4 regions of the Nocardia sp. KT25-26 genome follow, and region 1 is predicted to be linked to each of the others. Evidence: riboswitches for the same ligand, from Rfam matches in the RefSeq annotation. Region 1 holds a riboswitch; each other region holds the start of a gene.
The links. A riboswitch is a leader RNA that binds a small molecule or an ion and turns the genes downstream of it on or off. The one in region 1 is predicted to bind cobalamin.
Positions count from the first base shown of each region.

Region 2: it holds a riboswitch for cobalamin, as region 1 does, so the genes downstream of both, AC1HFH_RS21235 (ABC transporter substrate-binding protein) here and cobN (cobaltochelatase subunit CobN) in region 1, are expected to answer to the same signal.
Region 3: it holds a riboswitch for cobalamin, as region 1 does, so the genes downstream of both, AC1HFH_RS25295 (CbtB domain-containing protein) here and cobN (cobaltochelatase subunit CobN) in region 1, are expected to answer to the same signal.
Region 4: it holds a riboswitch for cobalamin, as region 1 does, so the genes downstream of both, metE (5-methyltetrahydropteroyltriglutamate--homocysteine S-methyltransferase) here and cobN (cobaltochelatase subunit CobN) in region 1, are expected to answer to the same signal.

Region 1 covers NZ_CM152813.1:2,672,401-2,676,990, reverse strand. Annotated here, with positions in the region: gene cobN (cobaltochelatase subunit CobN) at 1-1,971, opposite strand, end outside; cobalamin riboswitch at 2,002-2,124, opposite strand; gene AC1HFH_RS12140 (hypothetical protein) at 2,223-2,897, opposite strand; gene cobG (precorrin-3B synthase) at 3,091-4,335, shown strand; gene AC1HFH_RS12130 (precorrin-8X methylmutase) at 4,399-4,590, shown strand, end outside.
Region 2 covers NZ_CM152813.1:4,691,505-4,696,094, reverse strand. Annotated here, with positions in the region: gene AC1HFH_RS21245 (glyceraldehyde-3-phosphate dehydrogenase) at 1-240, opposite strand, end outside; gene AC1HFH_RS21240 (lipase maturation factor family protein) at 562-1,980, opposite strand; cobalamin riboswitch at 2,084-2,290, shown strand; gene AC1HFH_RS21235 (ABC transporter substrate-binding protein) at 2,324-3,352, shown strand; gene AC1HFH_RS21230 (FecCD family ABC transporter permease) at 3,352-4,350, shown strand; gene AC1HFH_RS21225 (FecCD family ABC transporter permease) at 4,347-4,590, shown strand, end outside.
Region 3 covers NZ_CM152813.1:5,583,037-5,587,626, forward strand. Annotated here, with positions in the region: gene AC1HFH_RS25280 (HhH-GPD family protein) at 1-458, shown strand, start outside; gene AC1HFH_RS25285 (alpha/beta fold hydrolase) at 466-1,209, opposite strand; gene AC1HFH_RS25290 (antibiotic biosynthesis monooxygenase family protein) at 1,264-1,587, shown strand; cobalamin riboswitch at 1,644-1,767, shown strand; gene AC1HFH_RS25295 (CbtB domain-containing protein) at 1,803-2,003, shown strand; gene AC1HFH_RS25300 (CbtA family protein) at 1,994-2,776, shown strand; gene AC1HFH_RS25305 (hypothetical protein) at 2,861-3,340, shown strand; gene AC1HFH_RS25310 (OsmC family peroxiredoxin) at 3,408-3,848, opposite strand; gene AC1HFH_RS25315 (SRPBCC family protein) at 3,892-4,347, opposite strand; gene AC1HFH_RS25320 (sensor histidine kinase) at 4,399-4,590, shown strand, end outside.
Region 4 covers NZ_CM152813.1:1,899,291-1,903,880, reverse strand. Annotated here, with positions in the region: gene AC1HFH_RS08690 (pyruvate carboxylase) at 1-2,533, opposite strand, end outside; cobalamin riboswitch at 2,806-2,944, shown strand; gene metE (5-methyltetrahydropteroyltriglutamate--homocysteine S-methyltransferase) at 3,124-4,590, shown strand, end outside.

The DNA.
Region 1 (4,590 bases):
ATCGTCGAAGACCTCTTCGTCCGGCCGTTCGGTCAGGCCGAGGTCGTGGTCCATTTTCGCGGCCCGCATGAGGGTCCAGATCTGCTGCCGGATGGCGGGCAGTTTCGCCGGATCCAGGGCGGAGATGTTGGCGTGCTCGTCGAGCAGCTGTTCGAGGCGGGCGATATCGCCGTAGGTTTCGGCGCGCGCCATCGGCGGGATCAGGTGATCGACCAGGGTGGCGTGCGCGCGGCGCTTCGCCTGGGTGCCCTCACCCGGGTCGTTGACCAGGAACGGGTAGATCAGCGGCAGGTCACCCAGGGCGGCGTCGGTGCCGCAGGAGGCGGACATGCCGAGCGTTTTGCCGGGCAGCCATTCCAGGTTTCCGTGCTTACCCAGATGCACCATGGCGTCGGCGGCGAAGCCGTCCGGGGCCGACAGCCATCGGTAGGCGGCCAGGTAGTGGTGGCTGGGCGGCAGATCCGGATCGTGGTAGATCGCGACCGGGTTCTCACCGAAACCGCGCGGCGGCTGCACCATCAGCACGATATTGCCGAATCGCAGTGCCGCGATGACGATCTCACCGGCCGGGTCGGCGGACCGGTCCACGTACAGTTCTCCCGGCGGCGGACCCCAGGCCTCGACGACGGCGGTGCGCAGATCCTCGGGCAGGGTGTCGAACCATGCCGTGTAGGTGGCCGCACCGATCCGGATCGGGTTGCCCTCCAGCTGTTCTGCCGACAGCCAGTCGGGGTCCTGGCCGCCCGCGGCGATCAGGGCGTGGATCAGCGCGTCACCGTCGCCGGTGTCCAGGCCCGGGATCTCCCCCGCGGCGCCGAGGTCGTAGCCCGCCTCGCGCAGGGCGGACAGCAGCGCGATGGCGCTGGCCGGAGTGTCCAGGCCGACGGCGTTGCCGATCCGAGCGTGTTTGGTCGGGTAGGCCGACAGCATGACGGCCAGCCGCTTGTCGGCCGCCGGCAGGTGCCGCAGGCGGGCGTACCGGGTGGCGATGCCCGCGACCCGGCCGGCGCGTTCCGCATCCGGGACGTAGGTGGCCAGACCGTCCTCGTCGAACTCCTTGAACGAGAACGGCACCGTGATGATGCGGCCGTCGAATTCGGGGACCGCCACCTGGGTGGCGACATCCATCGGGGACAGCCCGTCGTCGTTGGCCTCCCATTGCGCCCGGCCGGTGGTCAGGCACAGGCCCTGCAGGATCGGCACATCCAGGGCGGCGAGCGCGGCGACGTCCCAGGCCTCGTCGTCACCGCCGGCTGCGGCGGTGGCGGGTTTGCTGCCGCCGGCGGCGAGGACGGTGACGATCAGGGCGTCGGCCTGCCGGAGGGTGTCCAGGAGTTCGGGTTCGGCGGTGCGCAGCGAGGCGCAGTACACCGGCAGGGCCCGGGCCCCCGCGTCCTCGACGGCACGGCACAGCGCCTCGACGTAGGCGGTGTTCCCGGCCAGCTGCTGGGCCCGGTAGTACACCACCGCGACGGTGGGTGCGGCCGCGGCGGTCTCACGGGGCTCCCGGTCGAGCACACCCCAGCTGGGCAGCTGCACGGGCGGTTCGAACCCGAGGCCGGTGAGCAGCACGGTGTCGGACAGGAAGTGATACAGCTGCCGGAGGTTCTCCGGGCCGCCGGCCGCGAGGTAGTTGTGTGCGTCGGCCGCGACGCCGACCGGGACGGTCGAGCATTCCATCAGTTCGGCGTCCGGGGCGATCTCGCCGCCGAGCGCCACCATCGGCACCCCGCTGTCGCGGACCGCGGCCAGACCGTCCTCCCAGGCCCGTTTGCCCCCGAGGATCCGCACGATCACCAGGTCCACACCGTCGAGCAGGGCCGACAGCTCGTCCGGCGCGTCCTTCGCACCTTCGCCGGGCACCACCGGGCTCCCGACGAGCAGCCGGGCGGGATTGGCCCACCGGTAATCGGCGCCGCTGGCACGGGCGCTGAGCAGATCGGTATCGGAAGTGGACAGCAGCAGGATCACAGGGAACCTTCCTCGGGTGACGCGCCCATCGGGGATCGGTGCTCGCCGGAGAGGGTCTGGCTGTGGACAGTGGCGCGACCGCACCGGAATCGCACCGGTTTCCTCGTCGCCCGCGAGCCTGCTCGGCGGAGGTCCACCGAGCACGGCCGATCGTACTGGGCATCACCCGAGCCGGGTCGGCCGGGCACAGGGCCCGGCGAGCGGCCGGGGACCGGCCCGCTCCCGGCACCGGCGGCCGAGAACACCCCGGATCAGGGGCGGACCGGCTCGGTCCCGATCGCTGTTCGTTCGGGGGAACCGGTCGCCAGGGCGCGGTGGACGTTGTCGATCACCGAATCGGCGAGGGCATAGTTGCCGGTGCCGCCGATGACGGCGCCGATACCGGCCGGAATCACCGAGCCGAAGAGCAGCAGAGTGCGCCGGACCAGGTAGTTCACCACGAAGCGTTTGGCGGGTGAGTCCGGCATCCGGGACAGGACCGGGACGTGGTCGACGACCACGGCGAGCCAGCCCTTCGACGTGTGCCCGGCGGTCTGTTCCAGGGTGGCGGTACCGGCCGAGCCGAGAATCACCCGGGAGACCAGCTGCTGCCGGATCGGGTCGTCGTCGGCCACCCGGTAGGCGGTCGCGGCGCCGCCACCGAACAGGGCCGAGGCCTCCAGGAACAGGGCGGTGTCGGCGGTCGAGGCGGCGATCCCGAGCAGGGTGCCGACCCCGGGCACTGCCGCGGTGAGACCGACCGTCACCCCGCTCGCGGTGACCACGAGCCGGTACCGGCGTTGCAGCCGCGCCACGATCTGCTGCGCGGAGTCCTCCGGGTGGCGGTCCGCCAGCCAGGTCACATACCGACCGGCCAACGGCAGCTGCGCCTCGGCAGCCTTGTCCAGGACCGTCACGAAACCCTTGTCGAACATTTTTCGCAGCATGCGCAACCTCCGGCCGAGCGGGCGGCACCCAGCCTAACGGGGACCTCCGGCCGAGTCGCGACGACGCGCGGTGGCACGACGGCCCGGCAGAACACACGTCGCGAGGGCCCGGCGCTGCAACTGCCGGACCGCGCAGGCCGGTGGTGCCGCCGCTCTCTCGGCCGGCGGGCACCGGTCGTAGGCTGGACAGATCATGACCAGAAGCGCCCCCGACTCCTGCCCCGGCATCCTGCGGTTGCATCAGGCGGCCGACGGCCCCCTCGCCCGCGTCCGGGTCCCCGGTGGGCGCCTCGGTGCCGAGGCGATGCAGGCGCTGGCCGAGGCCACTCGCGATCTCGCGGACGGGAACCTCGAGCTGACCTCCCGGGGCAATGTCCAGCTGCGGCAGGTGCGGGACGCCGCGGAACTGGAACGCCGGCTCGCCGCAGCCGGGCTGCTGCCGAGCCGTACCCACGAGCGGGTCCGCAATATCGTCGCGTCGCCGCTGTCCGGCCGGGTGGGCGGCTGGACGGACGTGCACGTGCCGGCGGCCGAACTGGACCTGCGGCTGCAACGGGAACCCCGGCTCGCCGAGCTACCGGGCCGGGTACTGTTCACCCTGGACGACGGCCGCGGCGATGTGAGCACGCTGCGCGGCGATATCGGTATCCAGGCGGTCGGGCCGGACGAATTCGCTCTGCTGCTCGCCGGGACGGACACCGGAATCCGGGTGGCCGCCGATCGGGCGGTCGACGTGATGCTCGCCGCCGCGCACGGATTCCTCGATGTCCGGGGCGAGGACGCCACCGGACAGTGGCGGCTGCACGAGATCGACGGCGGGGCGGAACGGGTCACCGAGATCCTCGACCTGTCCCCCACGGCCGCACCCCTGACGCCGGGCACCCGGCACGAACTGCCGATCGGCTGGCTCACCCAGGACGACGGCCGGGTGAGCCTCGGCGCCGGTGTCCGCCTCGGCACCCTTCCCGCTACCACGGCCGAGTTCCTGGCCGCCATCGAGCGGCCGATCCACCTCACCCCGTGGCGCAGCCTGGTGATCACCGACCTCGACGAGGGTCCGGCCGAAACCGTCGTACGGGTCCTCGCCCCGCTCGGCCTGATCTTCGACGCGGCCTCACCGTGGCTGCAGGTCAGCGCCTGTGCCGGGCTGCCCGGATGCGCGAAATCCCACACCGACGTCCGGGCCGACCTCACCGCCGCCGTCGAATCCGGCCGCGTGCTGCCGGGCACCGGCCCGGACATCGATCCGGACGGTGCGACCGGGTCGGATCCCGAGCTCGTCGCCGACGCGGACACCCATGCCGCCGAGGAGATCACCCGCGCCGGCCGGCAGCACTGGTCCGGCTGCGATCGGCGTTGCGGGCGTCCTCGCGGCGCGGTGATCGATGTGATCGCCACCGAACACGGATACCGCATCGAAGAGCACGACCGGGGATGAGCCGTCCGGTCCGGGCCAACCCGGCGGCGGAGGTGCCGACGACCGGGTTCTAGGGTTGTCCGCATGTCCGCACGCACCAGCTATCTCACCGATGGGGCCGAGATCTATCGGAACTCCTTCGCCACGATCCGCGCGGAAGCGGACCTGGCCGGGTTCCCACCCGATCTGGAGCGGGTCGCGGTGCGGATGATCCACGGCTCCGGACAGGTCGATCTGGCCGGCGATATCGCCTATTCGCCCGGCGTGGTGCGGGCC
Region 2 (4,590 bases), 2.0 Mb from region 1:
ATCGGCGCGATAGGCGGTGACCATCTGACCGAGGTCGATCTTGCACGGCCCCAGATCCAGCTCGGTGAGGGCCTCCAGGATCGGCAGGGTCTCGTGCACCGACAATTCTTCGCCCTCGATCTGGCGGGCGAACCGGTGGGTGCGCAGGATGCTGATCACCGACTTGTTCACCAGCGACCGGCTGTGCAGCAGGACCGTCACACCCTTCTCGCGATACAACCTGCCGATGGCGGGGATCATCGCCTCAGCGGCGGCTTCCTGGGTGTTCCAGCGGTCGAGTTGCTCGGTGGTCAAGGCGGATCCTCGGGATTCCTCGAAGTGGTGGCCGTATCGATACCGATGCTAACGACGCCCGCGATATCACCGAACCCGGCTACCCCCTTGTGAGATCCCCGCCTCGTGCCGCCGGCGGTGCGGCGTCGCGGTCGCGACCTTGCATCCAGGTGTGCGACCGTGCATCACCGGCGATGCAAGATGGCGCATCTGGATGCAAGGTCGGCTCGGCGCAGGCGGCGGGCACACCGGCCGCCACCACCCTGCTGCCCTGTCCTACGTCGGCGGTCAACTGTCCAGGTGGCGGAGCGTGGTCGGCGGGATGTAGTCACCGACCGGGGTGCGGTGCCACCATGCGTGGCTGCGGCGCAGTTCGCGGGGCGTGGTGAAGCGATAGCGGTACAGGCGGGCCCGGACGAAGGTCGGCGGTGCTCCGGGGAAGGGGTTGCGCCGGAGCAGGCGCAGGGTAGCGGGGTCGTTCTCGAGCAGCCGGACGACGAGGGGTTCCAGCCATCCGCGGGCGTAGGCCGGCGAGATGGCGGCGAACCACATCAGCCAGTCCAGGCGCAGGTGGTAGGGCGCCCACTGGCGGGGTAGCCGTCGGGGGTCGCCCGGTTTGCCCTTCAGCTCGTATTCCTGCCATCGGGTGTTCCGGGTGAGGACGGGGTCGTCGGTGCCTTCCAGGACCACCTCCCACCGTTCCCGTTCGACGCTGCCGAACGCTCCGTAGCTGTTGACCAGGTGCAGCGAGTCGTAGGAGGTGTTCATCCGCTGTCGCCGGGACAGCAGGTTCCGCGCGGGCCGGTAGCTCAGCACCACAATCAGCGCGGTCACCGCGATCACCGGCACGGTGAACCACACCGGTGGTGCGGGCAGGGCCGGTGCGGCAACCACCCACGAGACGTCGACGACGCTGGTGGCAAGGACGATGGTGAGCCAGTTCAGCCAGGCGAAGTTGCCGGACAGGACCAGCCACAGCTGGGTGGCGATGATGATCAGCGCCGCCACGCTCGCGACCGGCTGCGGTGCGAACAACCCGAACGGGACCACCAGCTGGGTGAAATGGTTGGCCGCCACCTCTGCGCGGTGCACCGGCCGCGGCAGGTTGTGGAAGAACCAGCTCAGCGGCCCGGGCATCGGCTGGGTCTCGTGGTGGTAGTAGAGGCAGGTCAGGTCACGCCAGCAGCGGTCGCCGCGGAGCTTGATCAGCCCGGCGCCGAATTCCACCCGGAACAGCAGCCAGCGCAGGGCCAGCAGGATCAGGATCGGTGGGGCGGTGTCGTCGTTGCCCAGGAAGATCGCCAGGAATCCGGCCTCCAGCAGCAGCGATTCCCAGCCGAACGAATACCAGGTCTGGCCCACGTTCACGATCGAGAGGTACAGCGCCCACAGCACGGTCCACAGCAGCATCGCCGCCCACAGCGGCACCAGGTCACCGAGTCCCGCGATCAGCGCGGCCGACAGCACCACCCCGGACCAGCAGATCACCGCGAAGAACCGGTCCGAATAGTGCCATCGGAAGATGCTCGGCGCCCGGCGCCATCCGGTCCGTGCCAGGAACCGGGGAATCGGGGTGAGGCCGTGCGCTCCGAGCAGTGCCCGGAACTGCCTGGCCGCCGCCAGGAAGGCGACCAGATACACTGCCGCCAGGCCGTGTTGGAAGACCTGCCGACTCAGCCAGTATTCGGGTGCCGTGAACCATTCCATCCCGGTCGCACCTCCCGACCGCGGGAATCAGCTACTCAGCTCTCCGCTTCGAGTATCTCAGCCCGGGATGTCCGATACGACCGTTTCGTCGAGTGTGGCGGCCCGGCTGCAGTCATGCCTTGGTACTCTCCCCGGGTCGTGGTGTTCGGGAAACCGGTGTGGAACCGGTGCGGCCCTCGCCACTGTGATCGGGAGCGGAGCAGCGTCCCGGACGACGTCCGGAACCACTGAGGCCGGCAGGCCTCGGGAAGGTAGCTGCACCGCACGACATCCCGTCAGCCAGGAGACCGGCCACGGCGTAGCACCCGCTCCACGAGGATCTGGAAGGCGGTCACCTGTGACCATGTCTGTTTCCGCGCGCCTGCGTATCGGCGCCGTCATCGCCTGTTCGGCCGTTCTGGCCGGTTGTGGCGTCCGAACCGAACCGGCTGCGAGCAGTGCCGTGTCGGCCACCCGCACGAACTGCGGGATCGAGATCGCAGTACCCGAACCGCCGCAGCGAATCTACGCGGCCTATCAGCCGTCGATCGAGATCGCGCATGCGCTCGGCGTCACCGACCGGCTCGCCGGGACGGCGTTCCTGGATTCGGCGGTACTACCCGAGTACCGGGATGCCCAGGCCGAGATGGACTATGTGGAGAAGCTGCCCAGCCGCGACGAGATGCTCGCGAAGAAACCCGATTTCGTCCTTTCCGGATACAACGGTGTCTTCGCCGAGTCCATGCAGCAGAGCGTCGGGACCCGGGCGAGCCTGCACGAACTGGGTGTGCAGACCTGGATTCTGAGCCCGCTGTGCCCGAGCGAGGACGGCCTGTCCGACGAGGCCATCGACCCGGCGACCGTCCGCTTCGACAATGTGTACGCCGACCTGGCCGACCTCGGCGCCCTGTGGGGCGTGTCCGAGCGCGCCGACGAGGTGGTCGAGGATCTGCGCACCCGCATCGAAGCGGTGCGCACGACCGTCGAAGGCGCCGAACGGCCGCGGGTGGCTGTCGTCTCGGTCAAGGACGACGGTTCGTACACCGTCGCCGGTGGCACCGACTTCGTCACCCGAATCATCGATGCCGCCGGCGGCACGAATCTCTTCGCCGATCTCACCCAGCGTCGCAATGTCCCGATCGGCGCGGAGGAGATCATCGCCCGCGACCCGGACGTCATCCTGACCAGCCTGTGCTGCGATGCGAGCTACACCCGAGCCGACGGGCAGCCCGAGGCCGACCGGCTCCTCGCCGACCCGGCGTTCGCCAACCTGACCGCCGTCCGCAACGGCGACGTGTACCCGTTCCTGTTCGCCGACCGGGCCGCCGGTGTCCGGATCGCGCACGCCACCGAACTGGTGGCCGAACTGATCCACCCGGATCTGTTCGACTGATGAACCGCAGCTTCCGCGGCTCGGGGCTGATCGTCGCCGGTGCCGGGCTCGCCGTGGTGTGCGTGGGCTCGCTGCTGGTCGGGTCCTATCCGGTCACCCTCGACCAGGCCCTGTCGGCATTCACCGATTTCCAGGGGACCGACACCGACCGCATCGTCCGCTACATCCGGCTGCCGCGCACCCTGGCCGGTCTGCTGGCCGGGATCGCGCTCGCCCTCGCCGGTGCCGTCATGCAGGGCCTGACCCGCAACCCGCTTGCCGGGCCCGGCCTGCTCGGCATCAACTCCGGCGCGTCCCTCGCCATCGTCGTCGCCATGGGCACCCTCGGACTCGCCGCACCGAGCGGGTTCGTCTGGTTCGCCTTCCTCGGTGCGGCGGTCGCCGCGTTGTTCGTGTACACGCTCGGGTCGCTGGGATTCGGTGGTGCGACACCGGTGAAGTTGGCGCTGGCCGGCGCCGCATTCGCCGCGCTGTGCTCGTCGATCACCACGGCGATCACGCTGCTGGACCGGTCCACTTTCGACGACTTCCGGTACTGGGTGGTCGGATCGCTCACCCGAGCCGAACTCGGCGACGTGGTGGCGATGGTGCCTTTCGTCGGTGCCGGCGCGTTGCTTGCGGTAGCGGTCTCACGGACGCTGAACACGCTGGCGATGGGCGACGATATGGCCCGCACGCTCGGTGCCCGCCTCGTCGCGGTGCGGGCCGCCGGTGCGGCGAGTGTGGTGCTGCTGGCCGGGGCCGCGGTAGCCGTCGCCGGTCCGGTTGCCTTCATCGGGCTGGTGATTCCGCATATCGCCCGGATGCTCGCCGGACACGACTACCGGTGGATCCTGGCCTGGTGTGTCGTGCTCGGGCCGGGTCTGCTGCTGCTCGCCGATATCGTCGGGCGGGTGGCGGCGCGGCCGCAGGAGGTCCAGGTCGGCATCGTCACCGCGCTCGCCGGTGCGCCGTTCTTCCTCTACCTGGTCCGCAACCGGAAGGTGGCGGCGCTGTGACTGCCACGCGTGACACCGTGCTGCCCACCGGGACGCTCCTGGTGCGTTCGCCGCGCCGCGGCGTCGCGTTCCGGGTCCGGCGGCGCGCGGTGCTGATCACCGTTCTGCTCGCCGCGGCCGCGCTCGCGGTGGCGGCGTGGTCGCTGACCGTCGGGCACTATCGGCTCACCGTCGCCGATGTGCTCCGGGTACTCGGAGGTGGTGGCACACTCATCGAATACGACGTCGTCGTCGCCGACC
Region 3 (4,590 bases), 2.8 Mb from region 1:
GCCGAGTCGTGGCCCGGGCGGTACACGGCCGCGGCGAGGCGGGCAATCCGGCCGCCCGTGATCTCCGGGAGACCGAGGCACTGCTGCCCGCGGACGTGCCGACCGCAGCCCGCTTCTCGGCGGCGCTGATGGAGCTGGGCGCGACGGTCTGCACCGCCCGCACCCCCGACTGCGCCGGGTGTCCGCTGCCCAGCTGTGCCTGGGTGGCCGCCGGGAAACCGGTCGCACCGACGACGCGGCGCACGCAGAAGTACGAGGGCACCGACCGGCAGGCCCGGGGCCGACTGCTGGACGTGCTGCGCGACGCCCACGGGCCGGTGGAGCGGGTCCGGCTGGATCTGGCCTGGACCCGCGATCCCGGCCAGCGGGACCGCGCACTGGATTCCCTGCTGGTCGACGGGCTGATCGAGCAGACCGACGACGGCCTGTTCGCCTTGGCGGGCGAAGGATCCGCCTGACCCGCCATCAGCCGAGCACCTTCCGCAGGAAGGCGCCGACGGACTCGCGGTAACGCTCCGGCTGCTCGTCGTGCACCAGATGCCCGGCCCCGGCGACCCACACGTATTCGGCGTCCGGATGCATTCGCGCCATCTCCCGCATCTGCCCCGGCGGGGTGATGGTGTGCTCGCCCTCCAGCAGCAACGCCGGGACGGTGAGCGACCGCCATTCGGACCAGAAGTCCCGGACGCCCCACTCCTCGGAGATGTCGCGGAAGGTGTCCACCGAACCGTGCAGCCGGTACCCGTCCGGCCCGGCGGCGAAGGCCCGCACGAAATAGCGGCCGGCAATCGGCCCGAAGTAGTCCAGCACGGCCCGCTCGTCGGGGAACGGCTGCGGCCAGGCGTGCATCATCGCCGCCCAATGCGCGGCCGTGCGGCCGGTGAAATCCGGGGCGATGTCCTCCACGACCAGTGCGCGGACCCGGTCCGGGTGGGCGGCGGCGTACACCCATCCGTGCAATGCCCCCATCGAATGCCCGACCAGCACCGCGGGTTCGGCAATGGCTTCGGTGGCCGCGGCCAGGTCCGCCACGAACGCCTCGGTGGTGAGTTCGGCCGGTGGCCGGCGGCCGTGTCCGGCGGCGTCGAAGGTGTAGACGTGGCCGAAGCCGCGGAACCAGTCCAGATGATCACTCCAGGTGCGCGCACTGCCCATCAATCCGTGCAGCAGCAGGATCGGACTGCCCGCACCACCCTCGTCGTACAACACCCGCCCGATTGTGCCCGCAGCGCCGGTCCCCCGGCACATCACTACAGTTCGGTTATGGCTGTTGTGAAGATCAATGCGATCGAGATCCCGGAGGGCGCAGGCCCCGAACTGGAGAAGCGGTTCGCCGCCCGCGCGCACGCGGTGGAGAACTCGCCGGGCTTCCTCGGCTTCCAATTGCTCCGCCCGGTGGCCGGCGACGACCGGTATTTCGTGGTGACGCAGTGGGATTCGGAGGAGTCGTTCGCCGCCTGGCGCGACGGCCCGGCCCGCGCCGCACACGCCGGGCAGGGCGGCGAGGGCGAGCGGCCGAAGCCGGTGTCCACCGGGGCATCCCTGCTGGAGTTCGAGGTGGTCCTGGACGTCCCCGCGAAGCCCTGACCGGCCTGGATACTGCGCACCCTGTTGACGACGGCGGCTGGGCCTGTCACAGTTCTGAGGTAATTGTGCGAGGGTGTGCGGGAATTCCGGTGTGAGTCCGGAGCGGTCGCGCCACTGTAATCCACGTACCGGTTCCCCGGTGCCGGAGAGCCAGATACCGGCACCTTCGCGCCCGACCACTCGACCGGGACGCGCATCCCGGGAGGAGGACCCGAATGGCCATCGCACATTCGCCCAGCCGCTCCGCCGGACTGGATCAATTGAGCACTGTGCTCATCACAGTGGGTGTCGTACTGCTCGCCCTGCTGACGCTCTACCTGGTCGGTTTCGACCAGGGCGCGGTCTCCCGTACCGGGATGTTCATGCATGAGCTGATGCACGACGGGCGACACCTGCTGGGGGTTCCGTGCCACTGACGGGAACCCTGCGTACCCTCCTGCTGCGCGGCCTGCTGGCCGGCCTCATCGCCGGTCTGCTGGCCGCGACAGTGGGATTCTTCGTCGGCGAGCCGCATATCGAGGCCGCCATCGCACTGGAGGAAGCTGCCGCACCGGAGTCCGGTGGCCACAGCCACGGCGCCGGGGAATCGTCCGGACACAGTCACGGCGACGAGGAGGAGCCGCTGGTCAGCCGCTCCGGGCAGAAGTTCGGGCTGTTCCTCGGGCTCGGCCTGTCCGGGATGGCGTTCGGTGCATTGTTCGCGCTGGCCGCGAACCTGGCCCGGCGGCACACCGATCTCGCCGCACAGCGATTGTCGGTGGGCCTGGCCGTAGTCGGCTGGACGGCGATCGTCGCGGTGCCGTTCTTCAAATACCCGGCCAACCCGCCCGCGGTGGGTGATCCGGAGACGATCAACGACCGCACCTGGCTGTGGGTCGCCGCCGTGCTGCTCGGACTGGTCGCGGTCGGCGCAGCGGTCCTGGTCCACCGGGCACTCGCGGCCCAGTTCGAGTCACTGCGCTGGTCGGGCGCCCTGGGGGCGTTCCTGGTCGTCGTGACGCTCGGCTACGTGCTGCTCCCGGGCGTGGACGAAGTATCCGCCGACTTCCCGGCGAGCCTGCTCTGGCAGTTCCGGGTGGCCTCGCTGGCACAGGCCACCACGCTGTGGGCCGCCCTCGGCCTGAGTTTCGCAGTCCTGACCCAGCTCACCCAGCGAAGGGCCGCGGACCCGGCCACCGTGCCTGCCTAGATCCGGCCCGGTACCCCGGTATCGAGCCGAACTGCTACCCGCGGGTGATTCGGTCCGCGCTGCCGGGCAGCCATCGTCGAAGTCATGATCTCCTTCGCGCCACCGGCTTCCGCTATGGCACCGACCGTCGCCGGACCGATCCCGAGACCCCGGCCGGTCTCGCTCGCCTACTTCGCGATCCTCACCGCGCTCGGCGCGGGTGTCGTCGAGACATTGCTCCGGACTGCCCGGGACGGCGGCGCGTTCACCGACCGGCTGCCCGGCCTGCTGTTGCGGGTGGCGATCTACCTGGTGGTTGCGGCTGTCGCGATTCGGATGGCCGCCGGGGGCCGCACCGCTCGAAGGGCGCTCACCCTGGGACTCGGAGTCGTCGGCACCGCTTCGCTGACCGTCGAACCGCTCGCGGTGCTGTTGTCCGCGCAACGGCTCCGCGACCCGTTCCTGGAGCTGTCCGGATACTCGGCGGTGCTCGTCGGCTGCCGGGTGGTGCACATCCTGGCGGTGCTGGTTGCGGTCGCGGCGATGTACGCCCCCGGCGCTCGCGGGCACTTCCGGCGCCGATGAGGACCCGGACGCCACGATGCCCTGCCGCATACGGCGGCAGGGCATCGGAATGTCTCGACCGGGCGGGTCAGACCAATGCGGCGTCGAGCTCGATCTCGCCCACTCCGGCGAGCGCCTTGCTGATCGGGCAGCCGTCCTTGGCCGCGGTGGCGGCGGCGAAGAAGCCCTCATCGGTGAGACCCGGTGCAACCACCCGGACGGTCAGTTTGATCTTGCCGATCCGGAATCCACCGGCCGGGTCCGGGCCCAGCGTCACATCGGCCGTGACATCCAGACTCTCCGGCGTGCCACCGGCATTCGCGATCTCGTTGGACAGCGCCATCGAGTAGCAGGAGGCGTGCGAGGCCGCCAGCAGCTCCTCGGGGCTGGTGGTGCCGCCGGCCTCGTCGGCCGTGCGCTTCGGGAACGACACGTCGTACTTGCCGACGCTGGAGCTCACGAGTTCGACCTGGCCGGAACCGTCCTGCAGGCCACCGGCCCAGAGGGTGCGCGCGGTACGTGTGGGCATCGCGATCCTTTCGTTTCGAGGGTGGAAGTGCTCGGGTTCGAACCTACTCGCCCGCGACGACGGCGGAAGTCCGCTCGTCGAGCCGTTCCAGGATCCCGGGCCAGACCTGCTCATGCAGGTCCCGCACTGCGGCGGTGGGGAACCCGGCATGCCGCAGCCGCAGTCGGATTCCCCTGGGCTGCTTGAGCAGGTCCACGGTCACCACCGTCTCCACGCCTTCGGTGGCGGTGGTGACCCAGGTGAACTCGACGAGCCGGTTCGGCTCCAGCCGCAGCGTCCGGCCGTAGTGCGGATTCCGCTTGCCCTCGAATTCGGTTTCGAAGTACAGCGGTTCGTTGACAGCGGGGCGCATCAGCACCGAATCGGGCGCCGCCAGCCACAGGTCGAGACCCTGCGTCCAGGCCGCATACAGCAGGCTCGGCGACGCCTTCATCACTCGTTCCACGGTGAGTTCATGTGGCCGAGCGGACAGATCCGGGATACGAACGGGCTGGTCCATCACCGGAGTTTACCCACTGCCACCGCTGGTTCCGGCGTTAGGCTGTCATGCGTGAAGGCGCCTGGCAACCGGTTGTTCGGACCGATCGATTCGGTTCGCCGCTCGCTCCTGCTCGATCTCGGCCCGGCCGTGGTCGTCGCGGTCGTCCAGGTGCTGGGTGGCCGGGCCGCGAACCTGCATCAGGACGGGGTCCGGTCCCTGGACCTGCTCGGTTACGCGCTGCTGCTGGCCGGTCCGGTCGCG
Region 4 (4,590 bases), 770 kb from region 1:
GGTCACCGAGGCCGAGCGCGATGGCCTGCTGCCGCAGGTTCGACAGCTGCCCGCCGGGGATCTCGTGGGTGTACACCCGGCCGGTCGGCGCGGGCAGGCCGGATTCGAACGGCGCGTACACCTTGCGCAGCGCCTCCCAGTACGGCTCCAGATCGCAGACGTTCTGCAGATTCAGCCCGGTGTCGCGCTCGGTGTGCGCGGCCGCGGCCACGATCGCCGACAGCGCGGGCTGGCTGGTGGTGCCGGCCATCGCGGCGCTGGCGCCGTCGACCGCATCGGCGCCCGCCTGCCAGGCCGCCAGGTACGTCGCGAGCTGCCCGCCCGGAGTGTCGTGGGTGTGCACATGCACCGGCAGGTCGAAGTTGCTGCGCAACGCCGTGACCAGCTTCACCGCCGCCGGGGCGCGCAGCAGCCCGGCCATGTCCTTGATGGCGAGCACGTGCGCACCGGCGTCGACGATCTGCTCGGCCAGCTTCAGGTAGTAGTCGAGGGTGTAGAGCTCCTCGTCCGGGTTGCACAGATCGCCGGTGTAACTCAGTGCGACCTCGGCGACCGCGGTCCCGGTCTCTCGGACGGCGTCGATGGCCGGCCGCATCTGGTCGACATTGTTGAGCGCATCGAAGATCCGGAAGATGTCGATTCCGGTGTCGGCCGCCTCGGACACGAAGGCGCGGGTGACCCGCTCCGGGTACGGGGTGTAGCCGACGGTGTTGCGGCCCCGCAGCAGCATCTGCAGGCAGATGTTCGGGACCGCTTCGCGCAATGCCGCGAGGCGCTCCCACGGATCCTCGTACAGGAACCGCAGCGCCACATCGTAGGTCGCGCCACCCCAGGCCTCGATCGACAGCAGTTCGGGGGTCAGCCGCGCAACGTGCCCGGCGACGTCCAGCAGTCCGTTGGTCCGCACCCGGGTGGCCAGCAGCGACTGGTGGGCGTCCCGGAAGGTGGTGTCGGTGACCCCGACCGCGTCCTGTTCGCGCAGCGCCCGCGAAAAGCCCTCCGGACCGAGGGTCAGCAGCCGCTGCCGCGACCCGTCCGGCGGCGGCACCGTCAGGTCGATGGCGGGCAGCTTGTCGTGCGGGTACACCGCCGTCGGCCGCGGCCCGTGCGGCTTGTTGACGGTGATATCGGCGAGATAGTTCAGGATCTTGGTACCGCGGTCGGCGGGCTCACGCGGTGTCAGCAGCTGCGGCCGTTCGTCGATGAACGAGGTGGTCACCCGGCCGGCCCGGAAATCCGGGTCGTCGAGCACGGCGAGCAGGAACGGGATGTTGGTGGTGACGCCGCGGATCCGGAACTCGGCCAGCGCGCGGCGCGCCCGCCCGGCCGCCGCGGTGAAGTCGCGGCCCCGGCAGGTCAGCTTCACCAGCATCGAATCGAAGTAGGCACCGATCTCCGCGCCCAGGTTGGCGCCGCCGTCCAGGCGGATCCCGGCACCACCCGGGGTGCGGTAGGCGGTGATCCGGCCGGTGTCCGGGCGGAACCCGTTGGCCGGGTCCTCGGTGGTGATCCGGCATTGCAGCGCAGCACCGTGGATGGACACCGCGTCCTGGCTCAGCCCCAGGTCGGACAGGGTCTCCCCCGCGGCGATCCGCAGCTGCGACTGCACCAGGTCGACATCGGTGATCTCCTCGGTCACCGTGTGCTCGACCTGGATGCGCGGGTTCATCTCGATGAAGACGTGGTTGCCGCGTTCATCGAGGAGGAACTCGACGGTGCCGGCATTGCTGTAACCGATCTGCCGGGCGAAGGCGACGGCGTCGGCACAGATCCGTTCCCGCAGCTCCGGGTCCAGATTCGGTGCCGGAGCCAGCTCGATCACCTTCTGATGCCGCCGCTGCAGCGAGCAGTCCCGCTCGAACAGATGCATCACATTGCCCTGCTGGTCGGCCAGGATCTGCACCTCGATATGCCGCGGGTTGACCACGGCCTGCTCGAGGAACACCGTCGGATCGCCGAACGCCGACTCGGCCTCCCGGGAGGCGGCCTCGATCGCCTCACGCAGTTGATCCGGCTCGGCGACCCGCCGCATCCCGCGGCCGCCGCCACCGGCCACCGCCTTGACGAAGACCGGGTACTCGAATTCCTGGGCGGCGGCCAGCAGCGCATCGATATCGGCGCTCGGTTCGCTGGACTTCAGCACCGGCAGCCCGGCCGCCTTCGCCGCGGCGATGGCGGTGGCCTTGTTACCGGCCATCTCCAGCACTTCGGCGGACGGGCCGATGAAGGTGATGCCTTCCCGGGCACACGCCGCCGCCAGGTCCGGGTTCTCCGACAGGAAGCCGTAGCCCGGGTAGATGGCATCGGCACCCGCCGACTTCGCGGCGTCGATGACGGCGTCGATCGACAGATACGCCCGGACCGGGTGCCCCTCCTCACCGATCTGGTAGGCCTCGGCGGCCTTCAGCCGGTGGACGGAGTTGCGGTCCTCGTGCGGAAACACCGCGACCGTTCCGATGCCCAGTTCGTAGGCAGCCCGGAAGGCCCGGATGGCGATCTCGCCGCGGTTGGCGACCAAGACTTTCGAGAACATTGATTCAACGTACATGGCCCTGTCCGAGGATCCGACAGCGAAGGGTGGTTCGCAGCAATCTTCACAGGATCCGCCGCCGACCTGCGAAGTTGTGTTCACTCAGCGGTCACATCTCACGGCCGGCCGACGCCCGTGGTGCGGGCAGGCGCGACATTACTCCCCCGGGAGGACCTATGCTGGAGTACGCAGCTGGTTCGCCGGTGCGGTGGAAGAGATGGAGCCCCGTCCTCCCGCACCGGGTCGAAGCCCGCGCCCCTCGGGGCCCGGGTGAGAGGGAACCCGGTGGGAATCCGGGACTGTCCCGCAGCGGTATGCAGGAACGACCGCCGTCATGAGCACTGGGCCCGGCGCCCGGGAAGCGACGGCCAGTAGGTCGGCCGATCCGGCCGGTGCCCGCGAGTCCGAAGACCTGCCCGCTGTGCCGGATACGCCGTATCCGGCGGCCACCGCCTCGTGGATCGGGCGCGCGGACCATCGGAACCGTCGTATCGGGCTCCTGCTGCCGGCAGCACGGATCCCTGCCGCGGCGCTCCCGTGTGCCCTCGCCCGGTAATGGCCGTGGCCATCCGCACTGCATTGGGAGAGATTCCGTGACCGTTTCCCGAACCCCGTTCACCGCGACCGTGCTCGGCCTGCCCCGGGTGGGGCCGAACCGGGAGCTCAAGCGCGCCACCGAGGCCTACTGGGCCGGCCGCGTCGATGCCGAGTACCTGCACACCGTGGCCCGCGACCTGCGCCGCAGCCAGCTCGGCGCGGCCACCGCCGCCGGCCTGGACTCGGTGCCGGTGGGCACCTTCTCCTACTACGACCAGGTCCTCGACACCGCCGTAATGCTCGGCGCACTGCCCCGGCGAGTCACCGACATCGCCGACCCGCTGGACCGGTACTTCGCCGCCGCCCGCGGCAACGACACCGTGCCACCCCTGGAAATGACCAAATGGTTCGACACCAACTACCACTACCTGGTGCCGGAGCTGACGGCCGACACCACCTTCACCCTGCAGCCGGACAAGCTGCTGGCCGAGTTCGCCGAGGCGGCCGAACTCGGGGTGCCCGCCCGGCCGGTGGTGATCGGGCCGGTGACGTTCCTGAAGCTGGCCAAGCACGCCACCGGCGAGCCGCTGGACCGGCTGGCCGAGCTGCTGCCGCTGTACGAGGACCTGCTGGGCCGGCTCGCCGCGGCCGGTGCCGGCTGGGTACAGATCGACGAGCCGATCCTGGCGACCGATCTGACTGCGACGGAGCTCGCCCGGGTCGTCGAGGCCTACCGTCGCCTGTCGGCGGCCGGGCAACGACCGGCGATCCTGGTGGCGACCTACTTCGGACATCTCGACGCCGCGCTGCCCGCGCTCGCCGAGACCGATATCGACGGCATCGCGCTGGACTTCACCGCGGGCACCCGGGTCGAGGACGTCGCCGTGGTCCCGGCACTGGCGGACAAGCTGCTGGTCGCGGGCGTGGTGGACGGACGCAATGTCTGGCGCACCGACCCGGACCGCGCCCTGAGCACCCTGGGCACGCTGCTGGGCAGCGCCGGTGCGGTGGCCGTTGCCTGTTCCTGCTCGCTGCTGCACGTCCCGTATTCGCTGGCCCCCGAGCAGGCTCTCGACGAACAACTGCGCAGCCGGCTGGCCTTCGGCGCCGAGAAGATCGCCGAGGTCCGGCTGCTGGCCACGGCACTGCGCGACGGCACCGAGGCGGTGGCCGAGGAACTCGCCGCGGCCCGCACCGCACTGGCGGCGCGCCGGACCGACACCCGGCTGTACAACACCGCCGTGCGGAATCGGCTGGCCGCACTGGGCCCGGCCGAGGTGACCCGGGCCCCCGCCGACGAGCGCCGCGCCCTGCAGCGTGCGGAGTTGGACCTGCCGCCCTTGCCGACCACCACCATCGGCTCCTATCCGCAGACCGCCGCGATCCGGCGGGCCCGGGCCGCACTGCGCTCCGGCGCGATCGACCGGGACGAGTACCAGCGGCGGATGCGGGCGGAGATCGATGCGGTGATCGCACTGCAGGAGGAGCTCGGCCTGGATGTGCTGGTGCACGGTGAGCCCGAG